One region of the Arthrobacter sp. UYEF21 genome, then DNA from elsewhere that is predicted to be linked to it. Evidence: predicted binding sites of a transcription regulator. Region 1 holds the regulator's gene; the other holds the start of a gene.
The links. The regulator Rex, encoded in region 1, represses fermentation and respiration genes when NADH is low (regulators of the CRP and FNR family bind a similar motif). The targets are predictions, from matches to a motif close to CTTGTGAANNNNTTCACAAG.

Region 1 (4,997 bases):
GCAAGCGTATGGCCAAGAAGAAGCACCGCAAGTTGCTTCGTAAGACCCGCCACCAGCGCCGCAATAAGAAGTAGAGATACTTCGTACAGCGCGAAATGCCCGTTGCCTCTCCGGCAGCGGGCATTTTTGTTATCGGGTTCAGGACACTGTTTCGGCTCAAGGACACGGAATCGGGTCAAGGACACGCGGAGCCGGGTGTCCTCAGCCCGAGGGCGCGTCCTCGGCCCGAAAGCGTGTCCGGGGCAGAGCCCGGTACTAGACCCGGGGGCCGCGGAAGCGGGCGAAGCCCCGCCAGAGGCCGTAGACCACGCCGCCGGCAGTGGCTGCCTTCAGGCCGAGTGTGGCAGCGCGGCGGCCCGAGCGGAAATCGTAGACCGGCCAGTTGCGGTCGCGCGCATGGCTGCGGAGCCTGGAATCGGGATTGATGGCCACGGGGTGCCCCACCAGGGTCAGCAGCGGGATGTCGTTGTAGGAATCGCTGTAGGCCCAGCAGCGCTTCAGGTCCAGCCCCTCGGCGTCGGCCAGTTCCTGGACGGCCACTGCCTTGGCGGAGCCGTGCAGGATGTCACCCACCAGCCGGCCGGTGTACATGCCGTCGGCAATCTCGCCAACAGTGCCCAGGGAGCCTGTGAGGCCCAGCCGGGTGGAGATGACTGAGGCAACTTCAATGGGGGTGGCCGTGACCAGCCAGACCCGCCGGCCCACGCGCAGGTGCTGTTGCGCCAGCGCCTTGGCCCCGGGCCAGATCCTGGAGGCGATCATCTCGTCGTAGACTTCTTCGCCCAGGGCCTTGATGTCATCCACAGTGATGCCTGCCGCGAGGGTGAGGGCCGAGTCGCGGACAGCATGGACATCGTCCAGGTTCTCGCCCCGCGTCACAAACTTGAGCTGCTTCCAGGCGAAGCCGACCGCCTGGGTCAGAGTGAAGGCGCCGCGCTGATGCATCTTGCGGGCCACGTGGAAGAGGCTGGCGCCCTTCATGAGTGTGTTGTCAACGTCGAAGAAGGCCGCTTCGCCGGTCTGCATCACCGCATCCGGCTGGGTGACTACAGCGACGTACTTCTCCTCGGGCATGTCCCCGAGTCTAGTCAATACTCGGTGGCGAAGATTTCAGCGCGGCGCCCGCGCCGGCGTCCGCGCGCTGTCCGCACCCAAAGGGCGATACGGTTAAAGCATGGCAAAACCGGAGGTAGTCCTCATCACCAAGGCAGACTGTCACCTGTGCGCAGCGGCGCGCGACGCCGTCGAACGCGTTACTGCCAAGTTGGGGCTTGGGTGGACGGAACAGCAGGTGGATGGACTGCCGGAACTGCGGGAGCGGTACGCGGAGGAAGTCCCGGTGGTGCTTGTCGACGGCGTCCAGCGCGACTTCTGGAAAATCGATGAAGCCAGGCTCACGCGCGTCCTTCAGCGTGCCCTGGCCTGAGAGGCAACCGATTGCCAAAGATGTCGCCGGCTTTGTGGACAGCACTGGCAGGGCCCTAGAGTGGATTCACAACGCGAGGCAATGGAGGGGATAGTGAGTTCGCTGGATTCATCTCCCCAGGCTGTAGAAGGTAAAGGGACGGCCCCGGGCGGCGAGATCGCCAAGCAGGTACCGCCGGCGGCAGTGGCACGGCTGACCATCTACCTGCGCGCCCTGAACGCGCTGCTCGCTGAAGGTGTGGAGCGGGTGTCCTCGGAATCCCTGGCGGAAGCCTCGGGCGTCAGTTCCTCAACACTTCGCAAGGACCTGTCCTATGTGGGTTCCTATGGCACACGCGGCGTTGGCTATGAGGTGCAGTATCTCAGCCGCCACATCTCCGCAGCCCTCGGCCTGACCCATGACTGGAAAGTTGCCATTGTGGGCGCCGGTAACCTGGGCAAGGCCCTGGCCCGCTACGGAGGGTTTGAGTCCCGTGGTTTTGACGTGGTGGCCATCTTCGACGCCGACCAGATGGTGGTGGGCAACGAGGTGGGCTGGCTGCGTGTCAGTGATGTGGCTGACCTGGAGTCAGTGCTCGAGCGGACCGGCGCCAACATGGTGGTCCTGGCGCTGCCGGCCGCCGTGGCGCAGGCGGTCTGCGACCGCGTGGTGGCGGCCGGTGTGCACAGCATCCTGAGCTTTGCTCCGGTCATGCTGCAAGTCCCTGCGGGCTTCAACCTGCGCAAGGTAGATATGGCCACCGAACTGCAGATCCTCGCGTACCACGCACAACGGGCGCAGACTCCGGACCATACCGCCTGAGATTCCCGGCTGGCCGCCGGCGGGGTCCACGCTCCTTGGGCGGATTACGGGGTGGGAACCTACTGGCCGTATGGGTTGCCCGGCGTTGGGCCCGGGGTGCCGTAGGGGTTGGCGAACGGCAGTTGTTTCCGGAAGTACGGAGCCGCGGACGGCAGGTACAGCAGAACGATGGCCGCGATGCCTGCCAAACTGCCCAGGGTCCCGATGTTCGGCACCTGGAAGAGGCTGGTAACGGACAGCGCCGCGAACACGGTGCCCAGGATCCGGGCCCAGTTCTTACCCTTGCGGATGAAGAATGCCACCAGTAAGTACATGCCCGCACCGAGGATGGCCAGGACCACCAACGTTCCGGCGAGGACGCTCCGGAAGTCCTCGAAGTTGAACTCGGTGCGTGTGGCGCCGCTGCTGCGCATGGCATCCTCGAAGGCGTTCCGCATGATCGGGTCATCGAGCATGCTGATGCCCAATAGAAGGGTGCTGGCAAACAGCGCCGCGGCGCCGATCAGCAGCCAGAAGGAAATGTTGACCAGCCGGGGAATGCCTTTTGTCCCCGCTGCCTGCGGCTGCCCCGAGGGATAGTGGGCGTACGGGGACTGCCCGTACGGCTGCTGGCCATGGGCCGGCGGAGTGGGCTGGCCAAACTGCGGGGCGTTCTGGCCGTACTGCGGTGCCTGCGGGGCGTTCTGGCCGTACTGCGGTGCCTGTGGGGCGTTCTGGCCGTACTGCGGTGCCTGCGGGGAGTTCGCGGGGGGAGTGGGCTGTCCGGACTGCGGGCTGTTCTCGCCATAACGGGGTGCCGGGGGCTGGTTGACGGGCTCGTTCGGGACGGGAGGCGGGACGGGCGTGCTCATGAGCGGTCCTTTGCAGGTCGGAGGTCAGTTCGGCTGCTGGGTGCAGTCCACTGGCCTGCCCCCAGTACGGCTTACTCCCACCGTACCCTTGCCTGTGCCGGGGCGGGTCATTCCAGAGAGGTATTCCGGCCAGCAGGAACAGTTGGGAACAGGCACCTCAGGCGCAGCCCTTGACGGCGGTAAACCAGGCCTGCGAGTTGGGGAGCCACATCAGGACCGTTGCTGCGGCGCTGATGAGGAAACCAAGCCAGTTGTTGCCGATTCCCTCACCCATGCTGCCGCCCAGGAACGCCAAGACCAGCGAGACGCCAGCAACCATGGTGAGTGCAAGGCGCGCCCATTCCTTGCCTTCCTTCATCTTCACGGCCAGGACAATCTGGGCCGCCGCCAGGCCGAGCGCCACCAGGACGAGGAGGAGGACGACGGTGGCCAGCGCCGGTGCCACAGTGAAGAGTGCCAGAGTGTCCAGCAGGCCGAAGAAGCTGCCGAGAACGCCGAGAATGCCGCCGATGATCCATATCCAGTAGGAGACCTTGAGTTTGGTAGGCAGCCCCGTCACGCTGAACATTCCCGGCAAGCCTCCCCTGGGCATGACATCGTTGAAGTTGTGGGGACCGTCGGTGGGCGTCTGGAACTGGAACCCGCCCGGCTTGCCATACGCCTCGCGCGGCTGCTGGTACTCCGGCTGCGCTGGGTAACCCTGCGGCGGCTCGTAGCCGGCGGGTGGAACGTTGCCGGCCGGCGGTTGGGAACCGGGCTGCTGGGGCTGCGGGACGTCACTGGGGGTGCTCATGGCTTCACTGTAGACCGCGTGTCCCACTGGATCTAGGAATTAAACACCGCGCGCCCGGCCGACGGAATCGCTGGGGATTCTGGCGGCCGGGCGCGTGGCGCGGCTGCGTACGCGGCGCGTTCAGTACTGAAGAGTTAAGCTGCGGGGGCGATGAACGCCAGTTCGAGGTTGATGGCAACCTTGTCGCTGACCAGCACGCCACCGGCGTCGAGGACGGCGTTCCAGGTCAGCCCGAAGTCCTTGCGGCTGATGGTGGTTTCAGCGGAAACGCCGGCGCGGGTCATGCCGAACGGGTCAACGGCCACGCCGTTGAAGTCGGTCTCCAGGGAAACCGGACGGGTGATGCCCTTGATGGTGAGGTCACCAGTCAGCTCGTAGCTGTTGCCCTTGGCCACGAGGCCGTTGGAGACGAAGGAGATTTCCGGGAACTTCTCGACGTCGAAGAAATCCTCGCCGCGGACGTGGCCGTCGCGGTTGGCGTCGCCGGAGTCGAAGCTGGCGGTCTGGATGGTGGCGCTGATCTTGGAAGCGGCCACGTCTTCGGCGAGGTGCAGGGTTGCCGCTGCATCCTTGAACTGGCCGCGGACCTTGCTGATGCCGGCGTGGCGCACGGTGAAGCCGATTTCGCTGTGCGAGTTGTCGAGGGTCCAGGTGCCGGTGGTGATGTCTGCGGGAAGAGCCATGGTGTTTCTCCTTGGTTTGTCGGGTGGTACTCCCGGATAGCTTGATACTTCATCAGTTGAAATCACAACCATCCGTTGTCCTCAATATAAACTTGCATTTGCATGTTTTATTCCCCGTTCCGGAACAATTTGCCAAAACTTTCAGTTCTACTCGATGTAGAAGATTTCGGATCGAACGCCATCTTTGAGAAACTGGTACACATGCCCCAAGCCACTGTCCATCTGCTCCGCCACGGCGAGGTCCATAATCCCGACGGCGTTCTGTACGGCAGGCTGCCCGAATTCCATCTCTCCGAGCTGGGCAGGGAAATGGCACAGACCCTCGCCCTGTACTTCAGTGAGCGCGCGGCCCAGGGTGCCAGGATCGTCTATCTGACCGCGTCGCCGCTGGTCAGGGCCCAGGAGACCGCTGCCCCCACCGCGGAAGCGCTGCAGCTTGAGCT
Region 2 (4,997 bases), on a different contig from region 1:
GGGCGGGGGTCCGGGGGGCAGTGCCGCGGCGGGACACCAAGTGCCGCGCCAGCTCACCGCGGGTATGTTTCGCGAAGTGGCTAACGACCTTGCGCGCGCCGTTCACCTCGCTGAAAACGTTGACCGCCACCGTCTGCGCCGGCGGCGGCGCCCACGCCGCTGCGTAAGTACTGGAGCGGCAGTCCACCAGCAGATGTCCGGCAGCCGCCTCCGTGAGGGCCGCCGAGAGCTGCGGCTTCCAGAACGAGGCGAGGCGGCCGACGTCGGGCAGTGCAGTTCCCATCGACAGCCGGTACGCGGGCACCCGGTCAGCGAACCGGATGGCACCCCAGAGCGCGGACACCACCACCACCGATTCATCCGCCTTGCGGCGTTGCGCCGGCGTGAGGGTCTTGTAACCGAGGGCGTCGTACAGGACGCCCGAGTAGATCTGGTGGGCAGGCGCCGCCGGTTCGGCGTGGAGCCGGGTGTTGCGTTCGACGTCGTCCTTCAGCGAGGCGCCGACGCCCAGCAGGGCGAGGGCGTCCTCGTGGGCGCTGACCGTTCCCAGTGCCTCAAGTACTTTGGCACGGTAGGGGTTGAGCGCGGGAAAGCTCAGTGCGGGCCAGTCGACGGCGGATCCGCGGACTGCGGGGGTCTTGCCTTCGGAGGGGGGAAGCAGAATCAGCACCGTACGATCCTACCGGCGACGGCGCTGCCTCCTTCCCCGGTAGACTGGGTTCCGGATGGGTTGACCAGGCGGCCGCGCGTCACGCAAGTGGCTCGAGGAACGTCCGGGCTCCGCAGGGCAGGGTGGTGGGTAACGCCCACTCGGGGTAACCCGCAGGCCAGTGCCACAGAGAACAGACCGCCTGTGTCTTCCGGTGACGGAAGGCCTCAGGTAAGGGTGAAACGGTGGTGTAAGAGACCACCAGCTTCCCGGGTGACCGGGAAGGCTAGGTAAACCCCACCCGGAGCAAGGTCAGACAGGACACGTTTGAGGGCTGCCCGCCCGAGTGTCCGGGTAGGCCGCTGGAGGGCGTCGGCAACGGCGTCCGTAGATGGATGGCCGCTACTCCCGCGCTGGTAACGGCACGGGAGCACAGAACCCGGCGTATCGGTCAACCCATCCCACTCATGCCAACAGGCAGTGCATGTGAGTGACTTCACGTCCCCGGCGGCCATCCGGGACGTGTCCCCGGCCTAGAATAGAGAGCGAACGTAGAAGTTCCGCCACCGGGTCTGCGTTCGCAGCCGGTGGTTTTTCTTTGCGCTTCTCCACGGCACCCGGGATGAACAGAATCCCGCCGGTGCCAGAGGCCCCTGGACAACATCAGGTGGCCGACATCCGCATACGAGGACGTATGCGGCTGAACCGAGGAAGGTAGTTCTGTGAGCCAGACGTCAGATTCTTGTCTTGATACGTGGATGGGCCGGGAGGCCCTCGCCGAGGCCATGATCCCGGTGATTGGCCGGCTGTACCGCGAGAACAGCGTGGTGACGAGCATCCACGGCCGCAGCCTGATCAACAAGTCCACCATGAACATCCTCAAAGCGCACCGGTTCGCCCGGCGCATGAGCAACACCGAGCTCCTGCTCGAAGAGACGGCACCGCTGCTGAACACGCTGGCGCAGCTGGACCTCGGTGCAGCGGCCGTCGACGTGGCCCGCCTGACGGAGAAGTACAAGCTTGAAGGCAACGGCGCGTCCCTGGAGGAGTTCCTCCGGGCCGAGCTGGCCGAGATCGTGGGCAAGCGTGGTGCTGATGACCGCAGCAGCACCAATGTTGTGCTTTACGGTTTTGGCCGCATCGGCCGGCTGCTGGCCCGCCTGCTCATCGAAAAGGCAGGCGGCGGCCAGGGCCTGCGCCTGCGCGCCATCGTGGTGCGCCGCGGCTCGGACAAGGACCTCACCAAGCGGGCCAGCCTGCTGCGGCGCGACTCGGTCCACGGCCCGTTCGAGGGCACCATCCGCGTTGACGAGGAAGCCAACACCATCACCGCCAACGGCGTGCAGGTCCAGGTGATCTACTCGGACAACCCGGCCACGATCGACTACACGGCCTTTGGCATTAACAACGCCCTGGTTGTGGATAACACGGGACGCTGGCGTGACGCTGAAGGCCTGTCGCAGCACCTGCAGAGCAAGGGCGTGGCCCGGGTCCTGCTGACTGCACCGGGCAAGGGTGCGCTGAAGAACATCGTGCACGGTATTAACCACGGCACCATCCTGGACTCGGACCAGATCGTGTCCGCGGCGTCCTGCACCACGAACGCCATCACTCCGGTCCTGAAGGCCATCAACGACAGGTTCGGCGTGATCCACGGCCATGTGGAGACCGTCCACTCCTTCACCAACGACCAGAACCTGATCGACAACTTCCACAAGGGCGACCGCCGCGGCCGCTCTGCCGCGCTGAACATGGTCATCACCGAAACCGGTGCGGCAACAGCTGTGGGGAAGGCGCTGCCCGAACTTCAGGGCAAGCTTTCCGGCAGCTCCATCCGCGTCCCTACGCCGGACGTTTCGCTGGCCATCCTGAACCTGAGCCTGGAAAACGGCACCACCAAGGATGAGGTGAACGATTACCTGCGCCAGATGTCCCTGCATTCGGAACTGCGCAAGCAGATCGACTACATCGACTCGCCCGAGGTTGTTTCCACCGACTTCGTCGGCTCGCGCCGCGCCGGAATTGTGGACGGCCTTGCCACCATTTCCAATGACAAGAACGTCATCCTCTACGTCTGGTATGACAACGAATTCGGCTACAGCTGCCAGGTTGTCCGGGTCATGGAAGAGATGGCCGGTGTCAACCCGCCGTCCTTCCCCGCCAAGGAACCCGCCGCCATCTTGGCCGCACTCGCCGTCTAAAGGCCGGCCCGGCAACACGGGATCACGACATTCCCGGCTGATTCGCTGGAATCAGCCGGGAATCGGGACCACACTGGTGCCATGGATAACGAAACTCTCCACGAGACCACCCTCGAACACGCCCTTGACGTAGCGAAGGCCAACCACAAAGAGGCCGTCAGGCTGCTGGAGCAGTCCCGCGCGGCCCTGGCCGCCGGCGACGTTGGCGCAGGCCGCGTCCGGCAGCTGGAAAGCCTCCTTCAGCTGGCTGAAGAGGATCTTCGGCGGGTGGTACGGGAGCAGTAAATCCGGACCACCCTTCCTCCCCACTGTGGATAACAATCCGGATGTCAGTGGGGTGCCCTAGGCTCTTCTAATGCACGGCATTTCCGGAAGAGTTGGCAGCCCATGACCGTCAGCTGGGCCGCCTACCGCCGTGCCCGCCGTCGCTCGAGGCAAGCGTGGGCTTTGCTGGCGGTCCTCGCGGTTTCTGCGCTGGCCTCAGCAGCGTGGTTTTTCACAGCCGGCCAGTTCGCCGCCGCTGAACCGGCCGTTGACGGACCGAGTCAGGCGCCCGTTTTTGACGGCACCTGGATGAAGCCGGTAGTCCCGGTTTACCCTGTGCCGAAGGGGAGCGCCCGTGCTGCCTTGGAGGGGCTCACGGTCAAGGGCCGTGCACCGAAGAACAACTATCAGCGCGAGGCGTTCGGGCAGGCCTGGCTTGATGTTGACCGGAACGGCTGCGACACCCGCAACGACATCCTCCGCCGGGACCTGGCCTCAGTGGGCTTCACTGAGGGATCCAAATGCAGGGTGGAGTCCGGTGGCATCCTGGAGCCCTACACGGGGAAAGCCCTAAACTTCCGGCGCGGCCCGGAGAGCAGCAAGGAAATCCAGATCGACCACGTTGTGGCGCTCGGTGACGCCTGGCAGAAGGGCGCCCAGGAACTGACCCCGCAGCAGCGTCAAAGCCTGGCTAACGATCCACTCAACCTCATCGCCGCGGACGGTCCGGCAAACCAGCAGAAGAGCGCAGAGGACGCGGCCACCTGGCTGCCGAAGAACAATAACTTCCGCTGCCACTACGTGGCCCGCCAGATTTCGGTGAAGGCCGCCTATGGATTATGGGTGTCCGACGCTGAGAAGGAAGCCATGAAGCGTGTCCTGGACTCGTGTCCGGATCAGCGGACCATATCAGCAGGGTAAGCCCGCGTCGTTACATGCCGTGGCCAAGGCAGCCGTCCGTAAGGCACCTATCGGAACCGCCGCCGCAAGCAGCTTGAGCGGCCGGCGCCCGGACTGTTGCGGTCTGTCTTGGTCCACAGGATAGAGGGCGCCGGACCGGATGTCAGGGAGGGCGCCTAGTGTCCGAACGGGTCCGGGTCCACGCCCGGCATCCAGGTCAGCCCGGGAACACCCCAGCCGCTCTTCTTAGCCAGTTTCATGGCTTTCCGTGAGTAGCGGTCCAGAAGCCGGTTCACATACAGCTTGCCGTCCAGATGGTCATATTCATGCTGGATGAGCCTGGCAAACCAGCCGGTGGCTTCGAAGTCGACCGGCTGCCCGTCGCCGTCGAAGCCCTGGACCCGCGCCCACTCCGCGCGCTTGAGCGGGAACTGGCCACCCGGGAAGGAGAGGCAGCCTTCCTCCTCCTCGTCGGGGTCGGGCAGGGCCCCGGAAACTTTGGACAGCGTCAGGACGGGGTTGACCACAACTCCAACGGGGGGAGCCTCGTCGTCGTTGGCGAATTTGTAGACGAAGATTCTTTTGCCTACACCAACCTGCGGGGCTGCCAGGCCCACGCCGTTCGCAGCATCATTGGTTTCGAACATGTCGGCAATCAGGGTGCGCAGGCCGTCGTCGAACACTTCCACTTCGGCGGCGCGGCGGTGGAGTACCGGTTCTCCCCAGATGGTGATCGGCAGAACTGTCATCTCAGCTGACCCTTCGTGCGTGCGGCGTGACGCCGGCATTTGTGCAAAAAAGAAGGCCGCACCGGACATCCGGTACGGCCTCCAGGGGAACGGCTGCTTTCGCCGCCCTGTGAGGGTGAGCTACGGGGGTTGAACCCGCGACCTCCTGGACCACAACCAGGCGCTCTGCCAACTGAGCTAAGCCCACCATGTGCCCTGCAGGTAATCCGGTGACCCGGTCCTCTGGAAAGGCAA

Region 2: a site for Rex is predicted at 1,133-1,152, ahead of ABIB27_RS02055 (glyceraldehyde-3-phosphate dehydrogenase). Genes of this name have one in related genera too.

What each region holds. Positions count from the first base shown of each region.
Region 1 is NZ_JBEPNF010000011.1:87,699-92,695, forward strand. It holds gene ABIB27_RS12615 (30S ribosomal protein bS22) at 1-74, shown strand, start outside; gene ABIB27_RS12620 (HAD family hydrolase) at 256-1,074, opposite strand; gene ABIB27_RS12625 (glutaredoxin family protein) at 1,175-1,426, shown strand; gene ABIB27_RS12630 (redox-sensing transcriptional repressor Rex) at 1,520-2,227, shown strand; gene ABIB27_RS12635 (hypothetical protein) at 2,287-3,078, opposite strand; gene ABIB27_RS12640 (hypothetical protein) at 3,236-3,871, opposite strand; gene ABIB27_RS12645 (YceI family protein) at 4,006-4,554, opposite strand; gene ABIB27_RS12650 (histidine phosphatase family protein) at 4,756-4,997, shown strand, end outside.
Region 2 is NZ_JBEPNF010000001.1:438,994-443,990, forward strand. It holds gene ABIB27_RS02045 (YaaA family protein) at 1-670, opposite strand, end outside; RNA gene rnpB (RNase P RNA component class A) at 727-1,112, shown strand; gene ABIB27_RS02055 (glyceraldehyde-3-phosphate dehydrogenase) at 1,372-2,850, shown strand; gene ABIB27_RS02060 (hypothetical protein) at 2,932-3,135, shown strand; gene ABIB27_RS02065 (HNH endonuclease family protein) at 3,238-4,035, shown strand; gene def (peptide deformylase) at 4,191-4,763, opposite strand; tRNA gene ABIB27_RS02075 (tRNA-His) at 4,878-4,950, opposite strand.